2 regions of the Nonomuraea sp. NPDC049480 genome follow, and region 2 is predicted to be linked to the other one. Evidence: predicted binding sites of a transcription regulator. Region 2 holds the regulator's gene; the other holds the start of a gene.

Region 1 (8,657 bases), on a different contig from region 2:
GAGCGCGGCGAACAGCCCGGAGACCGTGGAGACGGTGCCGAGGCGCTGAGAGCACGTGGACGAGTCCTCGCCACCGGCGCAGAACGCCTCCAAGCCCCAGCCGGCGAACACCGACAACCCCCACAGCGCCGCCAGCAGGAAGCTCGCGATCGTTGGGATGATCGGCGAAAACCCTAGCTGAAGCCGCATCACCTCCCATCTCTACCCACCCCGGACAAGCGGCAACCGGCGCCGGTCCCTGCCGCCCGCCGCGCGCTTCACCGTCTTTCAAGGGACGGCCGCCCTGACGGATGGGCCGCGTTAAATCCTTTGGAAGCCCGGCGCGGCCGCGATTAAACTGGCCGATTCGCTGCCTTAACCACCTCCGTTACCCACCAAGGGAGGCGCTTTCGCATGCCCTCATACCAGTTGGCCCCCGACATACCCGCCGACGTCCTCGCCGCCGAACAGGCCCACCTGGCCGAATCCAGGGCCGCTCTGGCCGCCATGCGCGCCCACGCCCAGTCCCTGTCGGCGGACGCGGCCGGCGATTGGGTGTCCCAGCAGATCCTCCAATCCCTCCTCGACCAGCGGGTGGCCGCCCTGGCCGACCACCCGGACACGCCGCTGTTCTTCGGCCGCCTCGACCGCGAGCGAAGCGGTCGCGACCATGAGCAGGCCGATTTGCCCGGCACGATCTACGTCGGCCGCCGTCACGTGCACGACGGCCACAGCAAGCCTCTGGTGATCGATTGGCGCGCGCCGGTGTCCCGCGCGTTCTACCAGGCGAGCCCCGCCGACCCGATGGGCGTCGTACGCCGCCGCCGCTTCGGCTACCACGGCGGTGCGCTCACCGCGTACGAGGACGAGCCCCTCGGCGAAGGCGTCGAGATCGGCCCGTCGAAGATCCTCACCGAGGAGATCGAGCGCCCGCGCACCGGTCCCATGCGCGACATCGTCGCCACGATCCAGCCGGACCAGGACGAGATCGTCCGTGCCACGCTCGCCCAGACGGTGTGCGTGCAGGGCGCCCCGGGCACCGGGAAGACGGCCGTGGGCCTGCACCGGGCGGCATACCTGCTGTTCACCCATCGTGAGCGGCTCGCCAGGTCCGGCGTGATGATCGTCGGCCCCAACCGGGCGTTCTTGTCCTACATCTCCTCGGTGCTGCCCGCGCTCGGCGAGGTCAAGGTCGACCAGACCACTGTGGCGGGGCTGCTCGGCGACCACGCGGCCGCTGAGGACCCGATGGTGGCGGCGGTCAAGGGCGACGCGAGGATGGCGGCGGTACTGGAACGCGCGCTCTGGCTGCACATCGTGAAGCCGGAGGAGGGCCTGGTGTTCACCAAGGGCGCCTACCGGCACCGGGTGGCGGACTATGAGGTACGCGAGATCGTGGCCTCCCTGCGCGGCACCACCCGCTACCTGCCCGGCCGGGCCGCGCTGGCGCAGCGGCTGGCCCACCTGGTGCTCGTACGCATGGAGCAGCGCGGCGAGTCCCCCGACGACCGGGTGCAGGACGCCGTGGCCCGCTCGAAGCCGGTCAAGCAGATCGTGGACACGGTCTGGCCCAAGCTGACACCGGAGCAGGTGCTGTATCGCCTCCTCTCAGACCCGGAATTTCTCGCAAAAGCCTCTAAATCCGATTTGTCGCCTGACGAGCAGGAAATGCTTATATGGCGGAAACCGTACCGGAGCTGGAAGTCCGCCAAATGGTCCGCCGCGGACGCCGCGCTCCTGGACGAGCTCCGCGACCTGATGGAACGCACCCCGTCACTGGGTCACCTGGTGGTCGACGAGGCCCAGGACCTCTCCGAGATGCAGCTGCGGGCGCTCGGCCGCCGCTGCCGCAACGGCTCGGCCACCGTCCTGGGCGACCTGGCCCAGGGCACGACGCCGTGGTCGACCAGCTCCTGGGAGTCGGTGCTCGAGCACCTGGGTCAGGGCGAGGGCGAGGTGACGGAGCTGACGCTCGGCTTCCGCGTGCCGAGGGAGGTCCTCGACTACGCGGCCCGCCTGCTCCCGTCGATCGCCCCTGGCCTGGCCGCCCCGCGCTCTCTGCGCCCCGGCCTGGGCTCGCTCACCGTGCGCCCGGGCGGCTCGGTCGCGGAGGCCGCCCGGGAGGCCCTCGCCAAGGAGGGCTCGATCGGCCTGATCGCCCCGGACGCGATGGTCGGGGAGATCTCACGGTCCCTGGCCGGCCTCCCGCACGCCGTGCTCGACCCCGACTCCGCCGAGGAGCACCGCCTGCTGGTCGTCCCCGCGACCCTGGCCAAGGGTCTGGAGTACGACCACGTGATCGTCGTCGAGCCGGCGGACATCGTCGCGGCCGAGCCCCGGGGCCTGGCCAGGCTGTACGTGGTCCTGACCCGGGCGGTGACCTCCCTCACGGTCCTGCACGACAAGGCGCTGCCGACGCAACTGGCGGCCTGACGGGCGGCGGGCACGGCCGCTTCTAGGATGGCGAGCAGGAAAGCTCTCTACTAGGAGGTTGCCGTGCCAGCACCGCTGCCACATGAACACCTGCCGTCGGTTCCCGCGCTCGTGGTCGAGAGCGACGACATCCAGGACGGCGAGCGGCTGAGCGACCTGCATGTCTTCAACGACTGGGGCATGACGGGCCAGAACGTCTCACCCCACCTCCGCTGGTCCGGCGCGCCGGCCGGGACCCGCGGTTACGCCGTCACCTGCTTCGACCCCGATGCCCCCACGGGCAGCGGGTTCTGGCACTGGGTGCTGTTCGACCTGCCGGCCTCGGTGACCGAGCTGCCCACGGGCGCGGGCACCGCCCCGGACTTCAAGGGCCTGCCCGAGGGGGCTGTCCACGCCCGCAACGACTACGGCATCAAGGCCTACGGCGGCTCGGCTCCCCCGCCTGGAGATCCGCACCGCTACGTCTTCGCCGTCCACGCGCTGAGCGTGGACAAGCTGGGCGTGGACAGCGACGCCAGCCCGGCGGTGGTCGGCTTCAACATCACCGCCAACACCGTGGCCCGCGGTCACCTCGTCCCGCACTACGGCGTCTGACCGAGCATCTGATCCAGGCGGCCGTCGCGTCGAGGGCGGCCGCCGGGTTCACGACGGCCCTGGACATCGGCGCGAGCGCCGATCCTCTGCTTCTTTCGTGAGGTGTCACGCGTCCACATTTCCTCACTCCAAGTAGCAGACCAATTGTGAAACGTCATGGCAGAAAAACGAAAATAAGAGCGGCCCGGAAAACCCGGGCCGCTCTCTGTCTCGTCGCGAAAAAGACCTAGAAGTCCATGTCGCCGCCACCCGGCATGGCGGGCGCGGCGGGGGTCTTCTCGGGCTTCTCGGCGATGACGGCCTCGGTGGTGAGGAAGAGCGCCGCGATGGAAGCGGCGTTCTGCAGCGCGGAGCGCGTCACCTTGGCCGGGTCGATGATGCCCGACTCGAACATGTTGACGTACTCGCCCGTAGCGGCGTTCAGGCCCTCACCGGGGGTGAGGTTGCGCACGCGCTCCACCACGACGCCGCCCTCGAGACCGGCGTTGACCGCGATCTGCTTCAGCGGCTCCTCGAGCGCCTTCTTGACGATCGCGGCCCCCGTGGCCTCGTCGCCGTTGAGCTCGAGCTTGTCGAAGGCCTTGGCGCCGGCCTGCAGCAGCGCCACGCCACCACCGGGGACGATGCCCTCCTCGACGGCCGCCTTGGCGTTGCGGACGGCGTCCTCGATGCGGTGCTTGCGCTCCTTGAGCTCGACCTCGGTGGCCGCGCCGGCCTTGATGACGGCCACGCCGCCGGCCAGCTTGGCGAGGCGCTCCTGGAGCTTCTCACGGTCGTAGTCGGAGTCGGTGCGCTCGATCTCGGCGCGGATCTCGTTGACCCGGCCGGAGATCTGCTCGGCGTCACCGGCGCCGTCGACGATCGTGGTCTCGTCCTTGGTGACGACGACCTTGCGGGCCCGGCCCAGCAGGTCGAGGGTGGCGCTCTCGAGCTTGAGACCGACCTCCTCGGCGATGACGGCGCCACCGGTCAGGATGGCGATGTCGTTGAGCATGGCCTTGCGGCGGTCGCCGAAGCCCGGGGCCTTGACGGCCACGGAGCGGAACAGGCCGCGGATCTTGTTGACGACCAGGGTGGCCAGGGCCTCGCCCTCGACGTCCTCAGCGATGATCAGCAGCGGCTTGCCGGACTGCACGACCTTGTCGAGCAGCGGCAGCAGGTCCTTGTTGGCCGAGACCTTGCTGTTGACGATCAGGATGTACGGGTCCTCGAGCACGGCCTCCATGCGGTCCGAGTCGGTGACGAAGTACATCGACGTCATGCCCTTGTCGAAGCGCATGCCCTCGGTGAGCTCGAGCTCGAGGCCGAAGGTGTTGCTCTCCTCGACGGTGATGACGCCTTCCTTGCCGACCTTGTCCATCGCCTCGGCGATGAGCGCGCCGATCTCGGGGTCGGCGGCGGAGATGGAGGCGGTGGAGGCGATCTGCTCCTTGGTCTCCACATCCTTGGCCAGCTTGGAGAGCTCCTCGCTGACGCGCTCGACGGCGGCCTCGATGCCCTTCTTCAGGGCCATCGGGTTGGCGCCGGCGGCTACGTTGCGCAGGCCCTCGCGTACCAGCGCCTGGGCGAGCACGGTGGCGGTGGTGGTGCCGTCACCCGCGACGTCGTCCGTCTTCTTGGCGACTTCCTTGACCAGCTCAGCGCCGATCTTCTCCCACGGGTCCTCGAGCTCGATCTCCTTGGCGATGGAGACGCCGTCGTTGGTGATCGTGGGAGCGCCCCACTTCTTCTCCAGCACGACGTTGCGGCCCTTGGGGCCCAGGGTCACCTTGACGGCGTCAGCGAGCTGGTTCATACCGCGCTCGAGACCGCGCCGGGCGTCCTCGTCAAACGCGATCATCTTGGCTGCCATAAGGCTAGACCTCCCAGATACAGGGTGGCTTGTCCTGGACCGAGCCGACGCCCGCGACGGCACGAGCCTGCATCTCCGTTCGGCAGACCCCATCGTCTCGATCCGAGTTCGCTGGCACTCTGCCACACAGAGTGCCAACGAACTGTTTAGCACTCTACCCTGTCGAGTGCAAGCTAAGGACTCACCGCCCGGGGTTCCCGCCCAGGTCAGTCCGTCTGTACGGCGGGCCGCTCACCGCACGGCCCGCCGTAGATCGACGAAACGAGGCTGGCAGGACCGCACGGACTGCGCTGCCGCGCGATGCCTACCGGGTGCAGACCAGTGACGAGAATCAGACCGAGCGGACAGACTCCGCCTGTGGTCCCTTCTGGCCCTGCGTGATCTCGAACTCGACGCGCTGCCCCTGTTCGAGAGATCGGTACCCGTCCATCAGGATCGCCGAGTAATGGACGAATACATCCTTACCACCGTCTACCGCGATGAAGCCGTAGCCCTTGTCCGCGTTGAACCACTTGACGGTGCCCTGCGCCACTTCCGACTCCTCTTACTGGGCTCACGGATCTCGCCCATTCCACCGCGAGACCCGTAATCGCATGACTTAAGGAAAAATCAAGCCAGACGATCGCCCTCGACCATACCTGTGGCACGGGGTTTGGCAACAGAGTCAATCCGCAAACGACGCATTTCTTCGCAGAGAAGGTCGTTCAATGTTGAATTAGGAGGAAAAGGAGAAGGCGCCCACTGGGGGCGCCTTCAAGGATGTGATCTATCGCACTCAGCCGCCGGCGACTGCCGGGATGATGGAGATCTGAGTGCCTTCCGGGGCGGGAGTGTCGAGGCCCTGAGCAAATCGGACGTCCTCTTCCCCAACGTAAACGTTGACGAAACGTCGAATCTTGCCCGATTCATCGAGAATTCTCGCGCCGATCCCCGGGTAGTCGGAGTCGAGCTTGGCGAGCACGTCACGAAGAGTCGCGCCCTCGCCACTCACTTCCGCGTTCCCCCCGGTGTACGTGCGGAGGATGGTGGGAATCCGCACCGAAACGCTCATGGTTATCTCGCCTTTCCTGATTGTCAGACAGCCGCGCGGAACGCGTCGAGAGAGGGCCGGATCACGGCCGTGGGCTTGGCATCGTCGCCGGTGATGGCGTCGAGCGTCTTGAGCCCGTCGCCGGTGTTGAGCACCACGGTCTCGGCCTCGGGGTCGAGCGACCCCGTTTCGACGAGCTTCTTGAGCACGCCCACGGTAACCCCGCCCGCGGTCTCGGCGAAGATACCCTCCGTCGAGGCCAGGAGCTTGATCGCGGCCACGATCTCGGGGTCGGTGACGTCCTCGACGGCCCCTCCGGTGCGCCGGGCGATGTCCAGCACGTACGGCCCGTCAGCGGGGTTGCCGATGGCCAGCGACTTGGCGATGGTGTCCGGCTTGACCGGCTGGACCACGTCGTGCCCAGCCTTGTACGCCGCCGACACCGGCGAGCAGCCGGCCGCCTGCGCCCCGAAGATCTTGTACGGCGTGTCCTCGACCAGCCCCAGCGCCACCAGCTCCTTGAAGCCCTTGTCGATCTTCGTGAGCTGCGAGCCGGAGGCGATCGGGATGATGATCTGCTGCGGCAGCCGCCAGCCGAGCTGCTCGGCGATCTCGTACGCGAGCGTCTTGGAGCCCTCGGCGTAGTACGGCCGCAGGTTGACGTTGACGAACCCCCACTTGTCGCCCAGCGGGTCGCCGATCAGCTCCGAGCAGAACCTGTTGACCTCGTCGTAGGTCCCGTCGATCCCGATCAGCTTGCCGCCGAACACCCGGGCCATGGCGATCTTGGCTGCTTCGAGGTTGGAGGGGATGAACACGCAGGCGTCGAGCCCGGCCCGCGCCGCGGCCGCCGTCACCGCGCCCGCGAGGTTGCCCGTGGAGGAGCAGGAAAGTGTGTGGAAACCGAAGTTGCGCGCCGCCTCGACGGCGATGGCGACCACCCGGTCCTTGAAGGAGTGGGTGGGATTGCCCGAGTCGTCCTTCACGTACAGGGACTTGATGCCGAGCGCCCGCCCGAGGTTGCCCGCCTTGACCAGCTTGGTCCAGCCCGGGTTCATGTTGGGCTTGCTCGCCACGTCGACCGGCACGGGCAGCAGCGAGCGGTAGCGCCAGATGTTGGCGGGACCGGACTCGATGTCCGCGCGGGTGACGGTGCCGAAGTCATAGGCCGCCTCGAGCGGCCCGAAACACTCCAGGCAGGCGAAGCTCGGGCCGAGGGGGTAGCGCGTGCCGCACTCGCGGCAGGAGAGAGAGGTAGCAGGACCAAAGTCGAGCGACATGAAGCGAGGCCTTCCCTCATCTTCGCCCGCGGCCACCTTGACCGCGAACCGGAATTGGCACCTTGTCCCGGTCGGCCTCGCCAGGTCGCGAGTCACAAGCCGGGAGGGTTGCCGGGGCTTCGCAGGGCCGGTCCCTCCACCCCTCTGGATGAGCAATATGCAGTTGTTGAAATGGACTCTACCCGCTCAAGGAGGCTCGATTACCACCCGTCTCAAAGTATGAGACGGATGGTCTCAGCGATAATCCTCTCCGAGCACACCCTGCACGTATTTGCGCGCCTGGTGAATGCGGGATTTGGCGGTCCCCAGGGGGATGCCGAGCTGCTCGGCCACCTCGTTGTAGTCGAGCTGGACGATGTCGCGCAGCACCAGCGCCTGCGCCAGGTCGGGCTTGTCGGCCTCCAGCGCCTCCATCGCGTCGAGCAGGTCGAGGCGGGAGCCCGCGATCACGCTGACCCGCCGCACGTCCGGCTTCTGCATGGGCAGCTCGTCGGAGGTCTGCTCGGCCGCCCTGCGCTTCAGCGACCGGTACGTGGTCCGCGCGCAGTTTGCCGTGACGATGTGCAGCCAGGTGCTGAACCTGGCCCGCCCCTCGAAACGCCCGATGTTGCGGGCCACGGCCAGCAGAGTGTCCTGGGACGCCTCCTCGGCGTCCTGGTGGTAGGGCAGGATCCGGGCGCAGTGACGCATCACATCGGGCTCGATCCTGGCCAATAGCTCGCCGAGCGCGCGATGATCTCCGGCTGCGGCGGATCGGGCGAGTTCCTCGGTTAGCTCATCTAGCGCCATAGCTGGGATCCTATGATCGAAGGGAGACTCGATGAACAGCGTCCTGGTGGCCTCGAACAGAGGGCCTGTCTCCTTCACCGTCTCCGACGACGGCGAGCTGACCATGAAACGTGGCGGAGGCGGCCTGGTGTCCGGGCTGTCCGGCGTGGCCAAGAAGGACGGCGTCCTGTGGGTTTGCGCGGCGCTGTCCGACGACGACCGCAGCGCCGTGCGCCTGTCCCCGGGCGGCCGGATCGACCACGCCGGCTACGACACCGGGCCGTTGCGGATGCTCGACATCCCCGCCGCCACGTTCCACCGCGCCTACAACGCCGTGGCCAACTCCACGCTGTGGTTCGTCAACCACCTGCTCTATGACATCCCCAACTCGCCCAAGTTCGGCACCAGGTTCGAGCGTGAGTGGGAGTCCTATCGTGACTACAACGGGGCGTTCGCGCTGGCGCTGGCCGAGGAGGCCGGGCACGGCGCGCGCGTGATGGTGCAGGACTACCACCTGACGCTCACACCGGCGATGCTCCGGGCCGAGCGGCCGGACCTGCGCATCGCGCACTTCAGCCACACCCCGTGGGCGCCACCCGAATACTTCTCCCTGCTGCCCGACGAGGTGGCCCGCGAGGTCCTGGAGGGCATCCTGGGGGCCGATCACGCCGGGTTCCTGACGGGAAGGTGGGCGGGGGCGTTCATGGACTGCTGCGAGGCG
Region 2 (8,657 bases):
ACGCCAGCACGTCGGTCGGGCCCGGCTCGCCCATCCACTTCTCGTGCAGCTCGGCCATGGCGTCCTCGTCGATCATCACGATGGACAGCTCGGCGAGCGGGTTGATGCCCATCTCGCCGAGCACGTGGGCGGCCAGGGCGACCAGGCTCTCCTCGTCGACGCCGACGCCCGACTCGTTGTTGATCTCGATGCTCACGGCCGTCGCTTTCCCCGGTGCTGGATGGGCTTCGGCTCCTGGGTGGCCTGCGTGGCGTCGTAGCGCCCGTAGGCGTCCACGATCTCGCCGACCAGCTTGTGCCGGACCACGTCGGCGCTGGTCAGCCGGGAGAAGTGGATGTCCTCGATGCCGTCCAGGATCTCCTGGACGACCCGCAGACCGCTCACCGTGCCCGTGGGCAGGTCGACCTGCGTCACGTCGCCGGTCACCACGATCTTGGAGTTGAACCCGAGCCTGGTGAGGAACATCTTCATCTGCTCGGCCGAGGAGTTCTGCGCCTCGTCGAGGATGATGAACGCGTCGTTCAAGGTGCGGCCGCGCATGTACGCCAGCGGCGCGACCTCGATCGTGCCGGCGGCCATCAGCTTGGGGATCGAGTCGGGATCGATCATGTCGTGCAGCGCGTCGTAGAGCGGCCGCAGGTAGGGATCGATCTTCTCGTAGAGGGTGCCGGGCAGGAAGCCCAGCCGCTCCCCCGCCTCGACGGCCGGGCGGGTCAGGATGATGCGGTTGACCCGCTTCTCCTGCAGCGCCCGCACGGCCTTGGCCATGGCGAGATAGGTCTTGCCGGTGCCGGCCGGGCCGATGCCGAACACGACCGTGTGCTTGTCGATCGCGTCGACGTAGCGCTTCTGGTTGACGGTCTTCGGCCTGATCGTGCGGCCGCGCGAGGACAGGATGTCGAGCGACAGCACTTCGGCGGGGCGGTCGGAGGTCATGCGGAGCATGGCGATGCTGCGCTCGACCGCGTCGGGGGTGAGCTCGCCGCCGCTGCGCAGCACCTCGACGAGCTCCTCGAAGAGCCGCACCACAGTGCCGCTCTCGTCGGGGCTGCCGGTGACGGTGATCTCGTTGCCTCGAACGTGGATGTCGGCCCTGAAAGCGCCCTCGATGACGCGTAGCAGCTCGTCGCGGGAGCCGAGGAGGCTGACCATCGGATATTCGTCCGGAATCAGCACCTTGGCTTGAGTGCGCGAGGGAGGTGCCGTGCGGCGGGATTCGTGTAGTTCGGACATGGGCAGGCCAGCGGCCTGATGCCTCCCGGTCTCTTTCGGTGTTCTTCTCCGCCCATCGTATCCGGGGCCAGGCGGATTGCTCGCGTCAATATCACGCGTTCCGGGCCGCAGTCCGTGAGGCGGGCTCGGCTATCCGGGAGGCCAGGTCAGGTCACGCCCGCCGAGAACGTGGGCGTGCACGTGGAAGACGGTCTGCCCGGCGGCGGGCCCGGTGTTGAAGACCACCCGGTAACCGGCCTCCGCCACCTGCTCCTGGGCGGCCACGGCGTGTGCGGTCTTCAGCACGTCGTCGGCCAGCCCGTCGTCGGCCTCGGCGAGCGCCGCGGCGTCGGCGTGGTGCTCCTTCGGGATCACCAGCACGTGGGTGGGGGCCTGCGGTTTGATGTCGCGGAACGCCAGTGTCCTGCCGGTTTCGTAGACGATCTCGGCGGGAAACTCTCTGGTAACGATTTTGCAGAAGAGACAGTCGTTCACAGCAGTAGCTTATCGAGCCTCCTCCTGCCGGCGAGTCCGTTGCGAATCGGTAATCCTCGGTGTCGTGCGTGGGAAGATCCACGCGGTTAGGGTGTGTGTGCGACACTTCAGCAAAAAAGACGATTCAGGGTCGGGCGAGCGCCACCTGGCGAGGACACGACTGGCGTAATGCAGCCTAAGGAACCGGGGAAACCTCCAGAACCGGAAGAGCGTAAACCCTCTGGGAAAGCCGCGCGTCCCACTGATGTGACCACCGAAACCCTCCTGGCCGACAGGTCGATGGGGGCGGTGCAGGTCGGGTGGGATGCCGACATGGCTGTTACCGCGCTGTACAGCGCGCACTTTCGGTCATTGGTGCGTCTCGCTGTGTTGCTCGTCCGCGACACGGCAACCGCCGAGGAGGTCGTGCAGGATGCGTTCGTGGCCATCCACGGTGCCTGGCGCAGGCTGCGTGACCCCGACAAAGCACTGGCCTACCTCCGTCAATCCGTCGTCAACCGGTCCCGTTCCGTGCTGCGTCACCGCGCGGTCGTCGAGAAGTACGCTCCCAAGGGCCTGCCCGACGCCCCGAGCGCCGAGAACGGCGCGATCGGCGAGCTGGAACGCTCCGCCGTCATCGAGGCGTTACGGGCCCTGCCGACCCGACAGAGAGAAGCACTGGTTCTGCGGTACTACGGTGATCTGTCCGAAGCTGAGATCGCCCACGCCATGGGCATCAGCAAGGGCGCGGTCAAGAGCCACACCGCACGTGGCATGGCCGCCTTGCGATCCGTTCTGGAGAAAATGTCATGACCCACCCCCCCGACGAGCACGGCGACCTCCTGCGCCGTGCGCTCCGCGCGGAGGCGGACGCGGTCGTGCCCTCGCCGGACGGACTGGAGATCATCCGCGCCCGCATCGAGCGGCGCGGCGTCCGTAATCTTTTCTGGTGGCGGGCCGGCGCGGCCGCCGTCAGTGCCGTCCTGGTGGCGGGGGCGATCGTGATGGCCGTCCCCGGGCTGCGCTCGCAGATCATCGAGGTCCCCGCGCAGGAAGCCGGCCACGAGACGTCGTCCAAGGTCCCGTCCAATTCCTCCACCACCCGCTCCCAGCAGCCGCCGCCGTCGACATCCGCCCCCGAGGAGCAGAACCTGGTAGTGGTCCCCGAGCCCAGCAGGTCCCCGTCCCCTCGTCCCGCCAAGACGGCCGACTCGACCAGCCGGCCGTCGCCGACCCGGACCACCACGACCAGCCCGTGCCCGTCGTCCGCCGAGCAGTCCGACGAGTCGGAGGAGTGCCCGTCGGCCTCGCCCACGCCGACGCCGACACCCACAGACATGGAGTCCCCCACGCAGCCCTCGGCGTGCCCTCTCGAGGAGTGCCCGCCCGACGACGCGACCGACGGCCCCACCGACGTGGCCAGCCCGCTCCTGGAGACCTCCAGCACGCCCTAGAGCGTCACCAGCGCCCGGTACGCGTGAGGAGCACCGCCGCCGCCGCGACCCCCGCCGTGGACGTACGCAGGACCGTCGGTCCCAGCAGCACGGGCACGGCCTTGGCCGCCCGGAACCTGGCCAGCTCCTCCTCCGAGACGCCCCCTTCCGGCCCCACGACCACCACGATGTCGCCTCCCGGAGGCAGCGCCACGCCTGAGAGCGGCTCGGCCGCCTCCTCGTGCAGCACCAACCCCAGCGCCGCGCCGGCCAGCAGCGCCTCGACCCGGGCGGTGGTGGCGGGCTCGGTCACCTCGGGCAGATGGAACCTGCGGGCCTGCTTGCCCGCCTCGCGAGCCGTCGAGCGCCACTTGTGCAGCCCCTTGGCGACCTTGTCGCCCTTCCACTGGGTGATGCTGCGCGCGGCCGCCCAGGGCACGATCACGTCGACGCCCGCCTCGGTCATCATCTCGACCGCCAGCTCGCCGCGGTCGCCCTTGGGCAGCCCCTGGACGACGACGAGCCGCGGCCGGGGCGCCTCGGCCTTGTAGCGGCCGATCACGTCGAGCCTGAGCGCGTCCTTGAGCACCTCACGCACGACGCATTCGGCGACCCGGCCGGCGCCGTCGGTCAGGTCCACACGCTCACCGGCGCGCAGGCGGCGCACAGAGGCCGCGTGCCGCCCCTCCGGGCCGTCGAGCGTCAGCTCGGGACCGTCGAGGTGCTCCGAGAGGAAGACGGGTGCGGTCACCGGCCGTTGAAGGCGTCGCGCAGGCGCGAGAAGAAGCCCTGCTGCCCCGGCGCGAACTTGCCCGGCGGCCGCTCCTCGCCCCGCTGCTTGGCCAGCTCCTTGAGCAGATCCTCCTGGGCGGTGTCGAGACGGGTCGGGGTCTCGACGTTGACGTGGATCAGCAGGTCGCCCCGGCCGGACTCGTTGAGCCGCTGCACGCCGCGCCCGTACATGGTGATGACCTGGCCGGACTGGGTGCCGGGGCGGACGTCGATCTCCTCGGCGCCGTCGAGGGTCTCCACCGTGAGTATGGTGCCGAGCGCGGCGGCCGTCATCGGGATCTGGACGGTGCAGTGGAGGTCGTCACCGCGCCGTTCGAAGATCTCGTGGGCCCGCTCGACGATCTCCAGGAACAGGTCTCCGGGCGGGCCGCCACCGGGTCCGACCTCGCCCTCGCCGGCGAGCTGGATGTGGGTGCCGTCCTCGACGCCCGCCGGGATGCGGACCTTGATCGTACGGCGGGTCCGCACGCGGCCGTCGCCGGAGCACTCCTGGCAGGGGTGGCGGATGATGGTGCCGAACCCACCGCACTGCGGGCACGGCCGCGAGGTCATGACCTGGCCCAGGAAAGAGCGGGTGACCTGGGAGATCTCGCCGCGCCCGTTGCACATGTCGCACGTGTCGGGGTGCGTGCCCGCCGCCGCCCCGGCGCCGTGGCAGACGTCGCAGAGCACGGCCGTGTCGACGACCAGCTCACGGGTGGTGCCGAACGCCGTCTCCCGCAGGTCCAGCTCGACCCGGATGGTGGCGTTGCGGCCACGGCGGGCGCGCGAGCGCGGACCACGGGCGCCCGCGGCGGTGCCGAAGAAGGCGTCCATGATGTCGCTGAACGGGAAGCCCGCCCCGAAACCTCCGGCGCCCGCGCCGGCTCCCGCGCCGGCGAAGGGATCGCCGCCCAGGTCGTACATCTGGCGCTTGCTCGGGTCCGACAGCACCTCGTAGGCCTGCGTGATCTCCTTGAACCGCTCCTGGGTCTCAGGGTCCGGATTCACGTCGGGGTGCAGCTCGCGGGCGAGGCGGCGGTACGCCTTCTTGATCTCGTCCTGACTGGCGTCACGCCGCACCCCGAGGGTGGCGTAGTAGTCGCTGTTTGCCACTTATCGACCTCTTATGATGCAGCCAGGATCTGGCTGACGTAGCGAGCGACCGCGCGTACGGCGCCCATCGTCACGGGATAGTCCATCCTGGTGGGCCCCAGCACACCGAGCCTGGCCAGTTGGTTGTCGCCAGAACCGTATCCGGTCGCGACGACGGATGTGCCCCGCAGGTAAGGGTTTTCCGAACCGATGCGCACGGTGAGCGCGGACGGGGTGTCTGAAGTAGTTTCGCCGAGCAACCGCATGAGCACGACCTGCTCCTCCAGCGCCTCCAGGACGTCGCGCAGGCCGGTGGAGAAGCCGGCGCCGGCGAGATTGGCCGCGCCGGCGAACACGATCTTCTCGTCGTGCCGCTCGACCAGCGTCTCGAGCAGCACCGACAGAATCGTGGCCGCGGCGGGCCGGTCTTCGGCGGGCAGGCGCTCCGGCAGGTCGGCGACCAGCTCGGGCACGGTGCTCAGGCCGCAGCCGTCGAGGCCGGTGTTGAGCACCGCGCGCAGGTGCGCGATGCGGGTCTCGTCGACCACCTCGGGCAGCTCGATCACGCGCTGCTCCACGCGGCCGGTGTTGGTGATGAGCACGAGCATGACCCGGCGGTCGTGCAGCGGCACCAGCTCGACGTGCCTGACGGTCGAACGCGTGAGCGTCGGGTATTGCACGACCGCCACCTGCCTGGTCAGCTGCGCGAGCAGCCGGACCGTGCGGGTGACCACGTCGTCGAGGTCGACGGCGCCGGCCAGGAACGTCTCGATCGCCCTGCGCTCGGCCCCCGAGAGGGGTTTGACCTGCGAGAGCCGGTCGACGAACAGGCGGTATCCCTTGTCCGTCGGCACGCGCCCCGCGCTGGTGTGGGGCTGGGTGATGTAGCCCTCCTCCTCCAGCGCGGCCATGTCGTTCCTGATCGTCGCCGGGGAGACCTTCAGGTTGTGGCGCTCGGCCAGCGCCTTGGAGCCCACCGGTTCGTTGGTGGACACGTAATCTTCGACAATGGCGCGGAGCACCGCCAATTTCCGATCGTCGAGCACGTGCTCACCTCCTGCCTCCTGCCTTACGGGGAACGCGGTGTCTAGCACTCTGTGTTCCCGAGTGCCAAGTGTACGGCTCTCACCCACAAGGTGCGATAACACCGGCTCCCATCCTGTTGCTAGCGCCTTACAAGCGACAGGCTTCACACTTGCGGACATGTCGGACGCTTCACAGCCCTCGCCGTACGGCCCGCCACCCGGACAGGGCCCCTACCACGGCCAACCACAGCCTCCTCAGCCCGGCTACGGTCCGCAACCCGGTTCCCAGCCCGGCTATGGCACACAGCCCGGCTCCCAGCCGGGTTACGGTACGCAACCCGGCTCCCAGCCCGGCTACGGTCCGCAACCCGGCTCCCAGCCCGGCCACGGCGCGCCGCCGCCGTACGGCCCGCCACAGTCCTATGGCCCACCACCTCAGTACGGACAATACGGCCAACCGCCTCAGTTCCCCCCAAGGATCGATTCCAAAGCCATAAAACCTAGTCTGTGGTGGATCGCGCTCGCCTGGGGTGTGGCCGTGGTGTGCGGGATCGCCGGCGTCGTCATCTTCGTCGGCGGGTTGGTCAACAGCGTGTCCGAGCTGGCCCCCAAGAAGACGTTCGCGCCGGGCGAGAGCATCACGTTGACCGTCGACCCGGCGGACAAGCCTGCCGTGTACATCGCCAACGACACACCGGTCACCTACGAGTGCCAGATCTCCGGCGGCTCCGGCCAGGCCAAGCTGGCCAAGACCGCGGGCTCCCAGACCCTCACGGTCGGCAGCGTGGTGTGGGAGCAGATCCTCGTGATCAACGTGCCGGCCAAGGGCGCCTACCAGCTGACCTGCACCAACCAGGAGACGGCCACCGTGCGGTACGGCGTGGGCAAGCCCCTGACCTCCGCCGCGGGCGGGCTCGTCGGCGGGACGGCCGCGCTGTTCCTGATCCCCGGCGCCGGGCTCCTCGTCGGGATCGCCGGCACCGTCGTCATCCTGATGCGCCGTGGCTCCGCCAGGAAGCGCCTTGCGGTCGGCGGGTGATTTGCTACGGTCCCCGTGTGTACGAGGGCGATGTGCTGGCGGGTAATTGGCGGCGGCCGGGCAAGGGCAAGATTCCGAAGGTGCCCGCCGAGCCGGGCCTCGTCGTGGAGGACGCCGACAGCGGCTTCTGCGGGGCGGTGGTGGCCTGCGACAAGGAGGCCGTCACGCTCGAGGACCGGTTCGGCAAGCGGCGGCTGTTCCCGCTGGCGCCGGCCGCGTTCCTGCTGGAGGGCGGGCCCGTGACCCTGGTTCGCCCCACGGCCGCCCCGGCGGGGCCCAGGCGCAGCGCGTCGGGCTCCATCGCCGTGGAAGGGCTGCGGGCGAGAGTGGCCAGGGAGAGCCGGATCTACGTGGAGGGCGTGCACGACGCCGCCCTCGTGGAGAAGATCTGGGGCCATGACCTGCGGGTCGAGGGGGTCGTGGTCGAATACCTGGAGGGCGTGGACGATCTGCCGGCCATCGTCGCCGAGTTCGGGCCCGAACCGGGGCGACGGCTCGGGGTGCTGGTCGACCATCTCGTTCCCGGCTCCAAGGAGAGCAGGATCGCCGCCGAGATCACCTCGCCGGACGTGCTCGTGGTGGGGCATCCGTTCGTCGACATCTGGCAGGCGGTCAAGCCTTCCGTGCTGCGCATCCAGGCCTGGCCCGACGTGCCGCGCGGGGTGCCGTGGAAGGAAGGCGTGATCGCCGCCCTGGGCTGGCGCGTGGAGCCCGCGGACGCGTGGCGACGCATCCTCGGCGCCGTCTCGACCTACACAGACCTGGAGCCGGAGTTGCTCGGCCGGGTCGAGGAACTGATCGACTTCGTAACGGAGGCATCATGAGCCAGGACCCGCCGCAACCGCCGCCGGACGACGACGCGACCCGGTACGTACCGCCGTCGGACATCCCGCCGCGCCAGGGCTCCGGCCCTCAGCAACCCGGCTACGGCCAGCAGCCCGGCTATGGGCAGCAGCCGCCGTCTCAGCCCGGCTACGGCTACGGGCAGCAACCGGGATCCCAGCCGGACTACGGCTACGGCCAGCAGCCCGGGCCGCAGCCGGGCTACGGTTACGGCCAGCAACCCGGGTCCCAGCCGGACTACGGCTACGGCCAGCCGCCGCAGGGCTACGGCCAGCCGCAATCCGGCGGCTACGCGCCCCAGCCCGGTTACGGTCCCGGGCCACAGCCGCCCGGCCACGGTTACCCGCCAGGACCGCGCGAGCCGTACATCCCCGGCCGGTACGGCCCCCGCCCGGGCACCGACGACACCACGATGGCCATGCTGTCGCACCTGCTCGGCCTGCTCGTCTCCTGGGTGGGCCCGCTGGTCATCTACCTGATGAAGAAGGACGAGTCCCCGTATGTCAGGGACCAGTCGGCCGAGGCGCTGAACTTCCAGATCACGATGTTCATCGGCTACATCGTCTCCGGCATCCTGATGATCATCTTCATCGGCGCCCTGCTCCTGCCGATCATCTGGATCGTGTCCCTGATCTTCCACATCCAGGCCGCGATGGCGGCGAACAAGGGCCAGAACTACCGCTATCCGATCTCCATCCGCATGATCACCTAGAACCTAGACCAGGAGATCCCTCACAAGGGCGTCGGCGAGCAACCGGCCCCGCA

Evidence for each region. Region 2 encodes HrcA, which represses chaperone genes, less so after heat shock. Its sites were predicted from a motif close to TTGGCACTCTCNNNNNGAGAGTGCCAA; they were not measured.
Region 1: the regulator HrcA is predicted to act here: its motif matches at 4,970-4,996, upstream of groL (chaperonin GroEL).

What each region holds. Positions count from the first base shown of each region.
Region 1 is NZ_JBITMD010000021.1:126,746-135,402, forward strand. Features, by position in the region: gene ACIBX3_RS43545 (hypothetical protein) at 1-189, opposite strand, end outside; gene ACIBX3_RS43550 (HelD family protein) at 394-2,412, shown strand; gene ACIBX3_RS43555 (YbhB/YbcL family Raf kinase inhibitor-like protein) at 2,476-3,006, shown strand; gene groL (chaperonin GroEL) at 3,233-4,858, opposite strand; gene ACIBX3_RS43565 (cold-shock protein) at 5,190-5,390, opposite strand; gene ACIBX3_RS43570 (MoaD/ThiS family protein) at 5,634-5,909, opposite strand; gene thrC (threonine synthase) at 5,933-7,168, opposite strand; SAM riboswitch class I at 7,182-7,323, opposite strand; gene ACIBX3_RS43580 (RNA polymerase sigma factor) at 7,403-7,957, opposite strand; gene ACIBX3_RS43585 (trehalose-6-phosphate synthase) at 7,989-8,657, shown strand, end outside.
Region 2 is NZ_JBITMD010000027.1:126,365-135,021, reverse strand. Features, by position in the region: gene ybeY (rRNA maturation RNase YbeY) at 1-196, opposite strand, end outside; gene ACIBX3_RS48910 (PhoH family protein) at 193-1,233, opposite strand; gene ACIBX3_RS48905 (histidine triad nucleotide-binding protein) at 1,363-1,707, opposite strand; gene ACIBX3_RS48900 (SigE family RNA polymerase sigma factor) at 1,987-2,499, shown strand; gene ACIBX3_RS48895 (hypothetical protein) at 2,496-3,140, shown strand; gene ACIBX3_RS48890 (16S rRNA (uracil(1498)-N(3))-methyltransferase) at 3,145-3,870, opposite strand; gene dnaJ (molecular chaperone DnaJ) at 3,867-5,006, opposite strand; gene hrcA (heat-inducible transcriptional repressor HrcA) at 5,018-6,031, opposite strand; gene ACIBX3_RS48875 (hypothetical protein) at 6,201-6,458, opposite strand; gene ACIBX3_RS48870 (hypothetical protein) at 6,549-7,049, shown strand; gene ACIBX3_RS48865 (DUF3097 domain-containing protein) at 7,067-7,873, shown strand; gene ACIBX3_RS48860 (DUF4870 domain-containing protein) at 7,870-8,604, shown strand; gene hemW (radical SAM family heme chaperone HemW) at 8,608-8,657, opposite strand, start outside.